DNA from 3 places in the Saccharopolyspora sp. NPDC000995 genome. Region 2 is predicted to be linked to each of the others. Evidence: riboswitches for the same ligand, from Rfam matches in the RefSeq annotation. Region 2 holds a riboswitch; each other region holds the start of a gene.
What was found. Region 2 has a riboswitch for cobalamin ahead of ACWDKQ_RS02625 (ribonucleoside-diphosphate reductase subunit alpha). Riboswitches for the same ligand answer to the same signal wherever they lie in the genome.
Positions count from the first base shown of each region.

Region 1: another riboswitch for cobalamin. It lies ahead of ACWDKQ_RS14025 (HoxN/HupN/NixA family nickel/cobalt transporter); the one in region 2 lies ahead of ACWDKQ_RS02625 (ribonucleoside-diphosphate reductase subunit alpha).
Region 3: another riboswitch for cobalamin. It lies ahead of metE (5-methyltetrahydropteroyltriglutamate--homocysteine S-methyltransferase); the one in region 2 lies ahead of ACWDKQ_RS02625 (ribonucleoside-diphosphate reductase subunit alpha).

Region 1 is NZ_JBSFLZ010000033.1:27,226-32,409, reverse strand. Features, by position in the region: gene ACWDKQ_RS14040 (hypothetical protein) at 1-96, shown strand, start outside; gene ACWDKQ_RS14035 (hypothetical protein) at 204-680, shown strand; gene ACWDKQ_RS14030 (DUF1876 domain-containing protein) at 940-1,209, opposite strand; cobalamin riboswitch at 1,627-1,751, shown strand; gene ACWDKQ_RS14025 (HoxN/HupN/NixA family nickel/cobalt transporter) at 1,829-2,881, shown strand; gene ACWDKQ_RS14020 (precorrin-8X methylmutase) at 2,878-3,537, shown strand; gene ACWDKQ_RS14015 (sirohydrochlorin chelatase) at 3,534-4,439, shown strand; gene cobA (uroporphyrinogen-III C-methyltransferase) at 4,420-5,184, shown strand, end outside.
Region 2 is NZ_JBSFLZ010000003.1:118,040-123,223, forward strand. Features, by position in the region: gene ACWDKQ_RS02605 (ABC transporter substrate-binding protein) at 1-385, shown strand, start outside; gene ACWDKQ_RS02610 (hypothetical protein) at 424-558, opposite strand; partial or broken gene ACWDKQ_RS02615 (hypothetical protein) at 693-1,133, opposite strand; gene ACWDKQ_RS02620 (hypothetical protein) at 1,514-1,753, opposite strand; cobalamin riboswitch at 2,116-2,329, shown strand; gene ACWDKQ_RS02625 (ribonucleoside-diphosphate reductase subunit alpha) at 2,442-4,832, shown strand; gene ACWDKQ_RS02630 (ribonucleotide-diphosphate reductase subunit beta) at 4,897-5,184, shown strand, end outside.
Region 3 is NZ_JBSFLZ010000025.1:56,897-62,080, forward strand. Features, by position in the region: gene ACWDKQ_RS11785 (hypothetical protein) at 1-105, opposite strand, end outside; gene metE (5-methyltetrahydropteroyltriglutamate--homocysteine S-methyltransferase) at 225-2,501, opposite strand; cobalamin riboswitch at 2,633-2,887, opposite strand; gene ACWDKQ_RS11795 (RNA polymerase sigma factor) at 3,150-3,650, shown strand; gene ACWDKQ_RS11800 (methylated-DNA--[protein]-cysteine S-methyltransferase) at 3,647-4,261, shown strand; partial or broken gene ACWDKQ_RS11805 (2OG-Fe(II) oxygenase) at 4,268-4,678, shown strand; gene ACWDKQ_RS11810 (hypothetical protein) at 4,680-4,964, shown strand.

The DNA of each region.
Region 1 (5,184 bases), on a different contig from region 2:
GCGAAGGTCGAGCACGCCAGTCTCATGGTGTCTATGCGGCAAGAGGACGAAGCGTGTCGTCTCGCTGAAGTGGTCCCCGGGAGTTGGACTCGTTAATCAAGAGTCTAGGCGGCGAGGGTCTAATTCCGGGATGACCACGAAGTGCGGCGACGCCAACCTGCTCGACCGGATGTTGATCGACCTCTACGACTGAAGGAGTCACTGTGACGCGACTTGCTGTGACGGGACACCGCGGGTTGCCGCAGCAGACCACCACGCTGGTGGACCATGCGCTTCGCGCCGAGCTAGCGAAGTACGGCGAATCCCTGACCGGGCTGAGTTGCATCGCTGATGGAGCGGATGCCCTCTTCGCCCGTGCTGTCCTCGATCAAGGCGGGTCGCTGATCATCATCGTTCCAGCAGTCAACTACCGTGAGAAGCTCCCCGAAGAGCACCACGCCGACTACGACGAACTGTTCAGTCAGGCCTCGAAGATCATTCGGCTCGACTTCCCCGACTCGACCTCCGAGTCCCACATGGCGGCCAGCGTCAAGATGATCGAGCTGGCAGATCGCCTCGTCGCAGTGTGGGACGGCAAGCTCGCTCGTGGCTACGGGGGTACGGCTGATGTTGTGGATGCTGCTCGTGAGCGTGACCTCCCGGTTACCGTCATCTGGCCGGATGGAGCCGAGCGGGACTAGCCCTCGAACTTGCGCGTAGCAGCCGCCGCAACCTGTGGATCTTGGGCGTAGCAGCCAGGTAGCAGCGCAGGTCCAGCAAGGCCGTGACCAGGCAATACCAAAGGCACCACAAGGTCATGCAGTGATATTTTGGGGAAGGCTCAAAGAGCCGCAATGACCTGGGATAACACGAACAGCACAGCTCATCGGGCTGCAGTTCTAGGTGAAGGGCACCTTCGGGGAGCAGTTCAGACCGCCGAAGATGCCCTTCACCTGTGCGTCAGGCGGGCAGGTGCACGCGGCGGTGCAGGCGCTCGCCGATGTCGTTGGCCGCGTTGTCCAGCAACTTGTGCGCCAGCTCGAACAGCGCGCGGGCGATCGCGATCTCGTCGCCGATCTGCGGTACCTCCGGGTCGTCCGGGTGGCGTCGCGCAGTGCCGTGGCCGTGCAGCGCCTGACCGCCCGGTGTGGTGAAACCGACGTCGGCGGTGGTCTTCGCGCCCGCCTCCACGACCTGCAGGTTCAACGTGATGGTGTGGGTCTCGTTCATGGTCGCCTCCTGTCCCCGTCGGCCCGCGTACCCGCAGGCCATCGAGGTCGCCGTAGTCCAAGCATGCGCTGGCCGACCGCAACCGCGAAAGAGCGGACCGCACGCACTACGGGCGCCGGCGATCGGCCGCGCAGATTGGTAAGTCGGACGTACCCAATCAGGCTGTGTCGTCAAACAAACGGCGCAGCCGAGGGCCTCCGCGAATCGGTTTGCACCGCAGGCGGGCGGCGCTGGCGGGGTTCTGGATCCGTCCCGCCCTGCGGCACTTCTGGGAAAGTCGTGCGGCGATTTCGCGCGGGATCGCCGCCCCAGGCACCCGGTCCGCGCGCCACCGCCCGCAGCGGATCATCGCCGGGATCGTCATCAGGGGGTTTGACCTCGTGTCGTGGGCAGGGAAAGATACGGCCGCCGACAGTGCAGGAACCCGGTGCGAATCCGGGACGGTCCCGCCACTGTGACCGGGGAGTGGGCCCCACTCGTTGCCACGGCTGCCAGCAGCTGGAAGGCAGGGGAACCACGTCGATCCGGGAGTCAGGAGACTGCGCGTCGGCCCCGCGTCGCGCCGCGACGCGCGGACACCGAGCCCCTCGGGCGGGAAACCCTGGAGGTCGGAGATCCCATGTCTTGGGATGCCGAAGCGAGTCGGCCGCAGGCCGGTTGGGGCGCCACCGAGCGCCGGAAAGCAGCGGTCGTGCTGGTCGCCGTCGGGACGCTCCACCTAGCGGGCTGGAGCGCCTACCTGCTGCAGCAGGAATCGTTCAGCGCGGTCGGTGGGCTGGCCGCCGCCGGGACTACGGCGTACCTGCTCGGCCTGCGCCACGGGTTCGACGCGGATCACGTCGCGGTGATCGACGACGCGACGAGGCTGCTGATGCAGCGCGGCCGCCGACCGGTGTCGACCGGCATGTGGTTCGCGCTCGGGCACGCCAGCGTCGTGCTGTTCCTCGCCGTCGCGATCGCCTTCATCGCCGGACCCGCTGCGCAGAAGTGGGCCGAACAAGCCGGGGTGCAGGTCGCCACCGTCGTGGACCTGATCGTGATCGCCGTGCTGAGCACGTTGGCCGTGCTCAATGCGCTGGTGCTGCGCGATGCGCTGCGGTTGCTGAGCCGCGCCCGCCGCGGCGCGGTCGAGGAGACCGAGGTCGAACTGGTATTGGGGCGGCGCGGCCTGCTCGCCCGGCTGCTGCGCGGGCGGATGCGCGGCGTCGGCCGCTCCTGGCACCTGTTCGGCATCGGGCTGCTGTTCGGGCTCGGCATGCAGACGGCCACCGAGATCACGGTGCTGGCCATGGTGTCGCCGACCGAGCACCTGTCCGCCATCGCGGTGCTGAGCCTGCCGCTGCTGTTCGCCGCCGGCATGTGCACAGTAGACAGCGTGGACGGGATGCTGATGTCCCGCGCCTACACTTGGTCGCTGGCGCGGCCCCTGCGGCGGCTGTGGGTGAACGTGACCACCACGGCCCTGACCGTCGTGCTGGCCGTCGTGATCGCCTTCATCGTCCTCTGTGGACTGCTGGCGGAGCACGGGCTGTTGTTCCTGGACGGGATCGCGGCCGTGAGCGACCAGTTCGAACTGCTCGGCTACATCACGCTCGGGCTGTTCCTGGCGGTCTGGGGCGGGGCGGCGCTGTGGTGGCGCCTCACATCTCGGAAGGAACCGGAAGTCGAATGAGCGGCGGTTTCGCAACAGCCGGGGAAAGCAGCGGCGGCACTCCAGCCGACCGCACCGTGCACCCGATAGAGACAGAGTCCTACCGGATCATGCGGGCCAGGGCCGATTTCGCCCACTTCCCGCCGTTGACCAGGGCGGTCGTCGAGCGCGTCGTGCACACCACCGCGGACCCGAGCTGGACCGGCGAAGTCGTCGCCGGCGAAACCGCGCTGCGGACCGGGCGGGCGGCGCTGCTCGACGGCGCGCCGCTGATCACCGACGTGCGCATGGTCGCGGCTGGAATCACCGCGCGCCCGACCGAAATCGGCCTGGAACGCTCCGGCGTCGCCGAGCTCGCCGCGACCGCCGGCTTGACTCGCTCGGCGGCGGGCATCCGGCTGGCCGCCGAAGAACACCCCGACGGCGCGGTGTGGGCCATCGGAAACGCCCCGACCGCGCTGTTCGAGCTGATCCGCCTTGCCGAGACCGGCCGGCTCAACCCAGCGCTCGTCGTCGGCGTCCCGGTCGGCTTCGTCGGCGCGGTCCACGCCAAAGCCGCGCTGCGGCGTAGCGGCCTACCGGCCGTTACCACTTTGACCGAACGCGGCGGTGCGGCCATCGCCGCCGCCGCGATCAACGCCCTCCTCTACTGGGCAGAACCTGGAGGTAATCGGTGACCGAACCGCTGCTGGTCGTGGGCCACGGCACGGTGGACGAAGGTGGTGTGACGGAGTTCCACGCCTTCCTCGACCGCCTGCGCACCCGGATGTCGGCCGCAGGCGTCGACACCGCAGGCGGGTTCATCGAGCTGTCCGCCCCTGCGGTCACCGAAGCCTGGAGCGAACTCACCGCCCGCGGCCACCGCCGGATGGCCGCCGTGCCGCTCGTGCTCGTCGCCGCCGGACACGGCAAGGGCGACATCCCGGCCGCGCTGGAACGCGAAGTCCGTCGACACCCTGGCACGTCGTTCGTGTTCGGCCGCCCGCTCGGACCGCACCCGATCCTCCTAGAACTGCTCGCCGAACGGATCGAGGCCGTGGTACCGCGCGCCGACTGGCCCGACACCGCCGTGGTGCTCGTCGGCCGCGGCTCCACCGACCCGGACGCCAACGCCGAAGTGTGCAAGGTCTCACGGCTCTTGCAGGAGACCTGCGGCTTCGACACGGTAGAAACCGCGTTCATCTCCCTGGCACCACCGGACGTCGCCGGTGGGCTGGAACGAGCTCGCAGGCTCGGGGCGAAGCGGATCGTGGTTGCCCCGTACTTCCTGTTCGACGGCGTGCTTCCGCAGCGCGTGGTCGACCAGGCCCGCGAGTACGCCAGCTCCGCGTCGGACATCGACGTCCGCGTCGCCGGATACCTGGGAGACTGCGACGCCCTGGTGGACCTCATCGTGGAGCGCTACCACGAGGCCCTGCACGGCGACATCCGGATGAACTGCGACACCTGTGCCTACCGGGTGCTGCTGCCGGGATTCGAGGACAAACTGGGCGCACCGCAGACACCGCACCACCACCCCGACGATCCGACCGGACACGGTCACGGACACGGACACGCACATGGCCACACAACCCGATAATCACTACCTCGCGGGACTCGACCTCACCGGGCGCCGAGTCGTCGTGATCGGCGCGGGTACTGTCGCGCAGCGGCGGCTACCCCGGCTGATCAGCGCCGGAGCAGCGGTCGAGGTGATCGCCCCGGAGGCGACCCCGGCGGTGGAGGCCCTGGCCGACGCCGGGGAGATCACCTGGAGCCGACGCGGGTACCGCGACGGCGACCTCGACGGGGCCTGGTACGCGGTGGCAGCCGCGTCCGACGACGCGGTAAACGCCGCGGTCGGAGCGGAAGCGCAGCGGCGCCGCGTGTTCTGCGTGCGGACGGACCGCGCGACCGAAGGAAGCGCGGTGACGCCCGCAGTGGCGGAGCACGACGGGCTGCTGCTCGGAATGCTCGCCGGCGGCAAGCCGCGGCGCAGCGCGGCGGTACGCGACGCTTTGCTGGAGGCGCTGCAGGCCGGAGTCGTCGACGAGCACGCCGAGCCGCAGGAGGCGGGCGTGGCGCTGGTCGGCGGCGGCCCGGGGGCGCCGGACCTGATCACGGTGCGCGGGCGCCGCCTTCTGGCCAAGGCGGACATGGTGATCACTGATCACCTCGCGCCGCGGGAGTTGCTGGAGGAGTTGGGGCCGCACGTCGAGGTCGTCGACGCCTCCAAGATTCCCTACGGCCGAGCCGCCAACCAGGAGGTCATCAACCGCACGTTGATCGACAACGCGCGGGCGGGCAAGTTCGTGGTTCGCCTCAAGGGCGGCGACCCGTACGTC
Region 2 (5,184 bases):
CGGCGACCCCGCTGCCCGCAAGATCAGCATGCTGCGGTTCATCCCCGGCGACATCCGCCTGTACAGCAAGGGCTCGTTCATCGGCACGATCCTGGCCGACGCGGGTTTCGGCCGCCCCGACAACCAGCAGACCGACCAGACCTTCACCAAGATCAGCCGCGAGCAGATCTCCCAGGTCGACGGCGACCAATTGTTCTACGCCGCCTACGGCGAAACCGCCAAGCAGCAGCTGACCGACGTGGTCAACTCCGTGCAGTGGACGACGCTCGGTGTCGTGAAGAGCGGCAAGGCCGTCGAAGTGCACGACGACACCTGGTTCCTCGGCCTCGGCCCGATCGCCGCCAACCTGGTCCTGGACGACCTGCAGAAGGCCTTCCCGCAGTAGTGACCGAGCGAAGAGCCCGCGGGGTCCGTCCGCCGGACTCACGGGCTCTTCGCTGCGCGAATCCGCAGGTCCCCGGCGCTGCGCCCCACCGCGAACTCGCCGCCCGGTTCGACGTCCACCACCACCGACACCTCGGCTCCCGCCTCGGCCTCGGCGATGGCGAATCCCGCCAACCGCGTCGGAAGCCCAGGGCATCAGCAGCATCAGCACCGGCGAACCGGCGTTGACCACCATGACGGAGTTCGGGTTCGCCGTCGGCAACCTTGCGGACCAGCTCGTTCTGCGAGCTCGGCAGGTCCAGCGAGGCGCGGTCGCGGCCCTCGGTCTCGACCTCGTCGTTGGTGCCGACCACGACCACCGCGACGTCGGCGTCGCGGGCGATCGCCAGCGCGGCGGCGAGTTCGGACGCGTCGTCGCATACCTGCGCTCGGTGCCCGATTCCGACCGCCACCAGCGCGTCGATGCGCTGCGGGGTGAACTCGACGGTCATGGCTGCCCGGCCGTCGGCGTCCTGGTCCGACTCGACGAGCACGACGTTGAACCGCTGCTCGGGTGGTTCCAGCATGTCGCCCAGCGGATCGTCGATCCCGTTGGTGCGCACCACGTCCGCATTCAGCACCTCCCGGCCGGAGAGCTCGTAGCGGAAGCGCCGGTGCCGTTCACCCCGAACACGTGCTCGCCGAGATCGAGTTGGAGATTCCCCCGCAACCGCAACGACTTCGATGGACGGCAGGCCGCCGAGCCACATCAGCTTCTCGGTTCCGCGCACTCGCTGTCGCGGACTTCTTCTTGTTGCCGAGGTATTCGACCCGGATACCGGTGCCTTCGCCAGCCGGATCAGCAACGTCCGCACGCCCAGCAATCGCCGATGCCGCACACCGCGCTGGTAACCACATCCGCGTCGGGCCGCCCCGCACGCAATCCATCCAGCGGAGTCACCACGTGCGGCGGCTGACGTGCGACGACCCGCCGCCCTACACCGCCGGGATGGTGGCGTTATCGCCGATCATCGCGACCATGGCGACCTTCGGGCCGATCGGCAGCAGCGACGCGTCGTCCACGATCTCGTTGCGCAGCAAACGAATCCCTGCTCCGCGAGCCGCCGGGGTTCGGAATCTTCGAAAGCACCTACCCGATCTGCCGATCGCAGCACCCGCAGGACCTTGTCGTCGAGAACTTCTTCCGGGATCTTGCCCCACGCGACTGGATGCCCGCGAGGACCTCGGGACCGATCTCGGCGATCAGCAGCGGCTCCTGCGAGAAGTTCTCGAAATGCCTCCCCCCGAAAGGACTTCGGTGCACGTTGATCGTCGACGCCAGCACCACGTGCCAAACCCCGTCGCCGAGCCTCGTCGCCGAACGCCTCACCCGCTGTCCGCGCCGCCGCCCGATCCCAGGTCGCCACCAGCGCGGACGCCACCGGAAGCAACAGCGACGGTCGCGCTCGTCATGCCGTACCGTGCACCCCGGTCGGCCCGTCGGATTGCACCAACGACCGTAGCCCGATCTCCGGCATCGGGTGCAGGGTTCAAAAGTCGGTACCGGTGGAGCCACCGTGCCTTCTCCGCCGCCGTCAACTCCGAAACCAACGACCGGAGCTTCGCCTCGTCTACCGCTACCCCTTTCGCTGGCCTCCAGCCGCCAAGTCTCAGCCACCTCGCCCGCACTGCCGACCGGGACCACGACGCGCCGTTATCTGCCCTTCCGATCACTCCCGGAACCCAACATGTAGTGTGTCGCTCGCTGGTGGTTCACCGGATGCGTCCGGTGAGGCAAGAGGGAACCCGGTGCGAATCCGGGACTGCCCCGCAGCGGTGAACGGGAACGAACGTCGTGACCCGACTGCCTGACGGCAACGGGTAGAGCACTGGGCGAGCAGCCTGGGAAGCCACGACCAGTAGGCCGCCCGTGAGTCCGAAGACCTGCCACCGGTGCACGTTGCGAAGCGTGCTGTCCGGGACTTCGAGGGCGGGTCCGCGCGGACGACCAGCGGCCCCTGCCGCCGTGTCTCCTCGCGCGCCGTCGTGGTCCGCCGAGCTCGCGAGGGAGAGAGCCCGTGACGGCGACACTCAACGACTGGACCCGCGTGTCCACAGTGGTCCACCAAGCCTGCGCCGGCCTGCCCGGCGTGTCGGCCGATGCCGTGCTCGAAGAGGTGCGGCGCACCGGCTACGCCGGCATCAGCGACGACGAGCTCTCGCTGGCCCAGGTCATGGCGGCACGCACGCTCATCGAGACCGAGCCGAACTATTCGCAGGTCACGGCCCGCCTCCTGCTGGACCGGATGCGCCGCGAGGCGCTGAGCTTCCTGGGCGAGCCGCAGGAGGCCGACCAGGAGCAGATGCGCGACCACTACCCGGCGTACTTCGCCGACTACGTGCACCGCGGTGTAGAACTGGAGCGGCTCGACCCGGAACTGGGCTCCTTCGACCTCGACCGGCTGGGCCGCGCCCTGGTGCCGGAACGCGACCTGGCCTTCGGCTTCCTCGGCCTGCAGACCCTCTACGACCGCTACTTCCTGCACGAAGACGGCACCCGGTTCGAGCTGCCGCAGGCGTTCTTCATGCGCGTCGCGATGGGCCTGGCGCTACGCGAGGGCGACCGCGAGGAGCGGGCGATCGAGTTCTATCACCTGCTGTCGACGTTCGACTTCATGTGCTCGACGCCGACCCTGTTCAACGCTGGCACCACCCGGCCGCAGCTGTCCTCGTGCTTCCTGACCACTGTGGATGACGACCTTTCCGGGATCTTCCACTCCATCAGCAACAACGCGCGACTGTCGAAGTACGCGGGCGGACTGGGCAACGACTGGACGCCGGTGCGCGGCATCGGGGCCCACATCAACGGTACCAACGGCAAGTCCCAGGGCGTGGTGCCGTTCCTGAAGATCGCCAACGACACCGCCGTGGCAGTCAACCAGGGCGGCCGGCGCAAGGGCGCGGTGTGCGCATACCTGGAGACCTGGCACATCGACGTCGAGGAGTTCCTCGACCTGCGCAAGAACACCGGCGACGACCGCCGCCGCACCCACGACATGAACACCGCGAACTGGGTGCCCGACGAGTTCCTGCGACGCGTCGAGGCCGATGAGCAGTGGACGCTGTTCTCCCCAGATGAGACGCCTGACCTTCACAACCTCTACGGCAAGGCGTTCGCCGAGCGCTACCGCGCCTACGAGCAAGCGGCCGACCGCGGCGAGATCCGCGTGTTCCGCCGGGTGCGCGCGCTGGAGCTGTGGCGCCGGATGCTGACGATGCTCTTCGAGACCGGCCACCCCTGGATCACTTTCAAGGACCCGTGCAACCTGCGGTCGCCGCAGCAGCACAGCGGGGTCGTGCACTCCTCCAACCTGTGCACCGAGATCACCCTGAACACCAGCACCGACGAGGTGGCCGTGTGCAACCTCGGGTCGATCAACCTGGCCCGGCACGTCGACGCCGACGGCATCGACGCCGCGAAGCTGGAGCGCACCACGCGCACCGCCGTGCGGATGCTGGACAACGTCATCGACATCAACTTCTACACGATCCCCGAGGCACGCCGGTCCAACCTGCGGCACCGGCCGATCGGGCTGGGCCTCATGGGCTTCGCGGACGCGCTGTTCGCGCAGCGCATCCCGGTTTCGTCGGAGGCCGCCGTCCAGTTCGCCGACCGCAGCATGGAGCAGATCAGCTACCACGCGATCGCCGCGTCCAGCGAGCTCGCGGCCGAGCGGGGTCGGTACGAGTCCTTCGACGGATCGCTTTGGAGCCGGGGCGTCCTGCCCATCGACTCGCTCGACCTTCTCGCCGACGCCCGCGGCGACGTCGACCTGGACCGCTCGTCCACCCTGGACTGGGAGGCGCTGCGGGAGCGGGTGCGCACCGTCGGGATGCGCAACTCCAACGTGATGGCGATCGCCCCGACCGCCACGATCTCCAACATCTGCGGCGTGAACCAGTCGATCGAGCCGATCTACCGCAACCTGTATGTCAAGGCGAACATGTCCGGCAATTTCACCGTGGTCAACCCGCACCTGGTCGCCGACCTGAAGCAGGCTGGGCTGTGGGACGACGCGATGATCGCCGACCTCAAGTTCCACGACGGCAGCCTGCTGCCGATCGAGCGGATTCCGCAGCAGCTCAAGGAGCTCTACGCCACCGCGTTCGAGATCGAGGCGCGCTGGCTGGTGGAGGCGGCGGCGCGCCGGCAGAAGTGGATCGACCAGGCGCAGTCGCTGAACCTCTACGTCTCCCGGCCCAGTGGCCGAAGGCTCGACGAGCTCTACCGCCTCGCCTGGCGGAAGGGCCTCAAGACCACGTACTACCTGCGCTCCACGAGCGCGACCCACGTGGAGAAGAGCACCCTGCGCGGCACCGACGGCAAGCTCAACGCCGTCCCGACGGCGCCGACCACGACCGGCGCTGCTTGCTCGGTCGAAGACCCCGACTGCGAAGCCTGCCAATAGCACCCCAACCCGGGTCCGGCGCCTAGTCCGTTACGACACGCGGTCCCGAACTGCGCGATTTTTCTTGGAGCAACACAGCATGACCTCCCTGGAGTCCCTATCCTCGGCCGCCGGGCTCGGCGAGATCGACCGCGCCGGTGGGCGCGTCGACGTCGGAGACAAGGCGATGATCAACGCCCGCGCCGACGTCAACCAGCTGCTCCCCCTCAAGTACGGGTGGGCCTGGGAGAAGTACCTCGCGGGCTGCAACAACCACTGGATGCCCACCGAGATCTCGATGCAGGCCGACATCGCCCTGTGGAAGTCACCTGACGGGCTCAGCGACGACGAACGCCTGCTGGTCAAGCGCAAC
Region 3 (5,184 bases), on a different contig from region 2:
TTGCCCGGGAAGTCGCCGCCCTCGGCCGCCGAGAGCGGCGAATTCCCCCCGCACGGAATCGAATCCGGCCGCAACGGTGCCCTGCAACGTGCTCTCGTTCGACATCGGCACGCCCCTCGACTCGATCTGGTTCCCACCGGATCAAGCTGGCGGACGTCGGAAAATTCCCGGCACATCGGCCCGGTTCGCGGGCGGCGCCTTCTGCGCCGCCCGCGAGTCCGGCGTCAGCGCAGCTCGGAGACGGCCTCGACCATGTGCTTCAGCGCCGCCTCGACTTCGGCGTAGCCGCGGGTCTTCAGCCCGCAGTCTGGGTTGACCCACAACCGCTCCGCCGGAACGGCCGCGAGCGCGGCCCGCAACAGGTCCACGACCTCGGCGGTCTCGGGCACGCGCGGCGAGTGGATGTCGTAAACGCCGGGCCCGACACCTCGACTGAAGCCGGCCGCGTTGAGGTCGTCGAGCACCTCCATCCGCGAGCGGGCGGCCTCGATGCTGGTGACGTCGGCCTCCAGCGCAACAATCGCGTTGATCACATCGCCGAACTCCGAGTAGCACAGGTGGGTGTGAATCTGGGTGGACTCGGCGACGCCGCAGGTGGCCAGCCGGAACGACGTCACCGCCCAGTCCAGGTAGTCCGCGTGCTGCGCCGAACGCAGCGGCAACAGTTCACGCAAGGCGGGTTCGTCGACCTGGACGACCCGGATGCCGGCCGCTTCCAGGTCGTTCACCTCGTCCCGGATGGCCAGCGCGACCTGCTTCGCGGTGTCCGCAAGCGGCTGGTCGTCACGGACGAACGACCACGCCAGGATCGTCACCGGGCCGGTTAGCATGCCCTTGACCGGTTTCTCGGTCAACCGCTGGGCGTAGCTGGTCCACTCGACCGTGATCGGTTTCGGGCGGGCAACGTCGCCGAACAGGATCGGCGGCCGCACGCACCGCGATCCGTACGACTGCACCCAGCCGTTGTCGGTGCTGGCGAAGCCGTCCAGGTTCTCGGCGAAGTACTGAACCATGTCATTACGCTCGGGTTCGCCGTGCACCAGGACGTCGAAACCGATCTCCTCCTGCAGCCGGATGACGCGCCCGATCTCGTCCCGCATCCGCTGCCGGTAGGTCGCCTGGTCGATGCGGCCGGAGCGCAACGCGGCGCGTGCCTTGCGGACGTCCGAGGTCTGCGGGAACGAACCGATCGTCGTGGTCGGCAATGCGGGCAGGCGCAAGGACTTCTGCTGTGCGGCGCGCCTCACCTCGTATTCGCTGCGCTGCGAGTACTCCGGCCGCAAAGCCTGCAGCCGCGCCTGGACGCGGTGGTTGCGGACCCGGTCCGCGCTGGCGCGGTCGGCTATCGCGGCTCGTGCCTCGGCCAGCTCATCGGCCACCGCGTCGCGGCCCTCGCTGAGCGCACGGCCGAGGACGACCACCTCGCGAACCTTCTGCGCGGCGAAAGCCAACCAGGACTTCACCTGCGGATCGATGTCGGCTTCCGCCGCAACGTCGTACGGAACGTGGAGCAAGGAGCACGACGTGCTGACCGCTACCTCGTCCGCCGAGCCGAGCAGCGTGGCTGCGGTTGCAAGCGCCTTGTCCAGGTCCGTGCGCCAGATGTTGCGCCCGTCGACGAGCCCGGCGACCAGGGTTTTGCCGCTCAGGCCTCGAACCGTCGACAGCGAATCCACTGTGGACCTCCCGGCGACGAGATCGACGGCGAGCGCCTCGACCGGGCTGGACGCCAGCACGCCCAGAGCCTCGCCGAGATCACCGAAGTAGGCTGCGACCAGCAGGTTCGGGCGCTCCTCCAGTTCACCGAGCCGCTGGTACGCGGCGCTCAGCGCATCTAGCTCGTCCGGAGTGCGATCCGCGGCGAACGCTGGCTCGTCCAGCTGCACCCACTCCACACCGGCCCGGCGCAGTTCGCCCAGCAGTTCCGCGTAAGCATCGAGCAGCCCGTTGAGCTGATCCATCGGCCGGAACAACTCGGGGGCTCCGTCGGCGGGTTTGGCCAGCAGCAGGAAGGTGAGCGGGCCGACCAGCACCGGTCGGGTGGTCACGCCCTCCGCCGCGGCCTCCCGGTACTGCTCCACCGGCGTGCGTTCGACCAGCGAGAACCGCGTGTCCGGACCGATCTCGGGGACCAGGTAGTGGTAGTTGGTGTCGAACCACTTCGTCATCTCCAGCGGCGGCGCGGATTCCACCCCGCGCGCCATCGCGAAGTAGGTGTCCAGCGGCCCCAACCCGAGCCCGGCGAAGCGCGGCGGGACCGCGCCGAAGGTAACCGCAGTGTCCAACACCTGGTCGTAGAACGAGAACGTGTTGCCCGGCACAGAATCCAGGCCCGCGTCCCGCAGCGCGCGCCACGCGTCGACGCGCAGTTCCCGCGCGACCGCGCGCAGTTCCGCCTCGTCGATGCGGGACGACCAGTAGCGCTCCAACGCGCGCTTGAGTTCCCGGTTGGGGCCGATCCTGGGAAAGCCGAGTACAGTAGATCCGATCTTGCTGGTCAACGCCCTCTCCTCGCGAGCTCGACGACAAATGCCCCGAGGTCTGGGAAGGCGCAGGCGAACCGGCAACGCCGCGCGGCGCGAACCGATCGTCGGCCAGGCCCTCCCGCGAGACCCCGGACCGCGCGCACCAACGGGTGCGCGCACCAGTGGCAGGTCTTCGGACTCGCGGGCGCGTCCCGGCCGACGCCGGTGTTTCTACTGACCGTCGCTTCCCAGGCACGCGTGCCCAGTGCTGTGCCCGGTCTCGGACCGGGGACGGCGTTCGTTCCCACTCACCGCTGCGGGGCAGTCCCGGATTCGCACCGGATTCCCTCTTGCCTCGCCCGCCCGCGGCCGCGGCTCTCGTCGCGATCCGGGGTGGACGAACCACCAGCACAACCGAGGCTACCGACTGGCAAGCCGTTGGCAAGGGCCCAGGGGATGCGCGGACCGTGCCGGAGGGCCACCGCGCATCCGGTGACTTCCGTGGTGAACACGCCATTCCGGTCCGCCCTCCCGCGTCGGTGAGAGGCTCGTCACGCGGGGTGCTACGCCGAGCCGCCGGGCCGCCGCGGCGTGCGACCGGCAAGTGCCACTCGGGCGGGTAACGATCGCGCAGTGGGCCGGATCCGCATCTCACGTTCGGCCGGGCCGGGCCGTCTACGGGGAGTGAAAGTGAAACCGTTCGAGCAGATCGTTTACGAGTACGGCCCGATGGTGCTGCGGGTGTGCCGGGCCGTGCTCGGACCGGCCGAAGCCGAGGACGCCTGGTCCGAGACGTTCCTGGCCGCGCTGCGCGCCTTCCCGGAGCTCGCCGAGGACGCGAACGTGGAGGCCTGGCTGGTCACGATCGCCCACCGCAAGGCGGTCGACGCCACCCGGGCGACGGCACGCCGACCGGTGGTGGTCGAGCGCCTGCCCGAGCGGCCCAGCACTACCGGCCGACCGGAGGACTGGGACGGAGACCTGTGGGCGGCGCTGAGCGCGCTGCCGACCAAGCAGCGCATGGCGGTGGCCTACCACTACCTGGCCGACCTGCCCTACTCCGAGATCGCCGCGATCCTTGGCGGCAGCACCGATGCCGCCCGCCGGGCCGCGGCGGACGGCATAAAGACCCTGCGCAAGACGTACAGGCATGCCACGAGCGTGGGAGAGGAAGCGTGGCGATGACGATCCACGAAAACGACGACAGGCGCCTGTTCGACGCACTCCAGGCGATCGATTTCGACGCCAGCAAGCGCCTGCACATCGAGCTGGTGAACGTCGCCCAGCGGGAAGGCCTGCTCGACGTCGCCTACCGCACGATGGACACCCCGGTCGGCGAACTGCTGCTGGCCGCGACCGAACGCGGACTGGTGCGGGTCGCCTTCGCTCACCAGGGGCACGACGCGGTCCTCGAGTCGCTGGCCGCGGCGATCAGCCCGCGAATTCTTCGGGCACCGGACCGGTTGGACGAGGTCGCCCGGCAGATCGATCAGTACTTCTCTGGGCAGCGGCGCACCTTCGACCTGCCGCTGGACTGGCGCCTCTCGCGCGGGTTCCGGCTCAACGTGCTATCGCACCTGCCCGACATCGCCTACGGCCGCACCGCCAGCTACGCCGAGGTCGCCGCGGCCGCGGGAAGCCCGAAAGCGGTGCGCGCGGCGGGTACCGCGTGCGCGACGAACCCGCTGCCGGTCGTGGTGCCCTGCCACCGCGTCGTGCGCTCGGACGGCACTTCGGGCGAATACGTCGGCGGTGTGGAGGCCAAAGCAACCCTGCTGAACCTGGAGGCAGCATGAGTGAGCATGCCCGAGGCGGACCGGTTCACGAAACGAGTCGCCGACGCGGACTGGGACACGGTCACGGCGGAGGTCAACGACTACGGCTGCGCGCTACTGCCACAGTTGCTGACCGCCGCCGAGTGCGAGCGCGTCGCGGCCCTGTGGGACGAGCCAGAACACTTCCGCGCCACGATCAACCTGCGCCGCCACCGATTCGGCGACAACGGCGATTACCACTACTTCGCCCGCCATTCCCGGAATCGGTGGAGAGGCTGCGGCAGGCCCTGTACCCACGCCTGCTGCCGATCGCCCGGGACTGGTACGGCAAAGCTCGGCCGGGTAGCGGAATGGCTGGACACGCTCGACGAGTGGCTGGACATCTGTCACCGACCCGGCCAGGCCCGCCCCACGCCCATCCTGCTGCGCTACGAAACGGTTGCCCGAGCTGCGTCCGCGATCGGCTTCGATCGCGATCGGCTCGTCCCGCGACGCCCCGTCCCGCGACGCCGCCGACGCCATCGCCCGGGCCAGGGCGCTGCGGGGCGGGCATGTGCTCGACGTCGTCGACTGGCCCGAGCGGACCGCGTCGTGGCTGCGACAGGCACGAGGCTTCGCGGCGCAGGACCCGGACGCGTGGGTGGTGACCGGACAGGTTTCCGGCTGGTGCAGATGGAGCGGCGGCTCGTGCACTCCACCAACTGGACCCGGCACGCACGATTAGCACCGCCACCCTCGCCACCGAGGACCTGATCGCGCTCGGCGGATTGGGGACCTTCGACGGGCTGCGTGGCGCAACCCGTGACGGCGGCACCTGGGAAGCGGTCCGCACCATCCTCCTGCACCGCACCGATTCGACCAATTGAGCATTTTCTGCTGGTATAACCGAAAAGCACGTGCGGTCAGGTTCCGGTCGCACACCACGAGAACCCGAGGAGAACGAG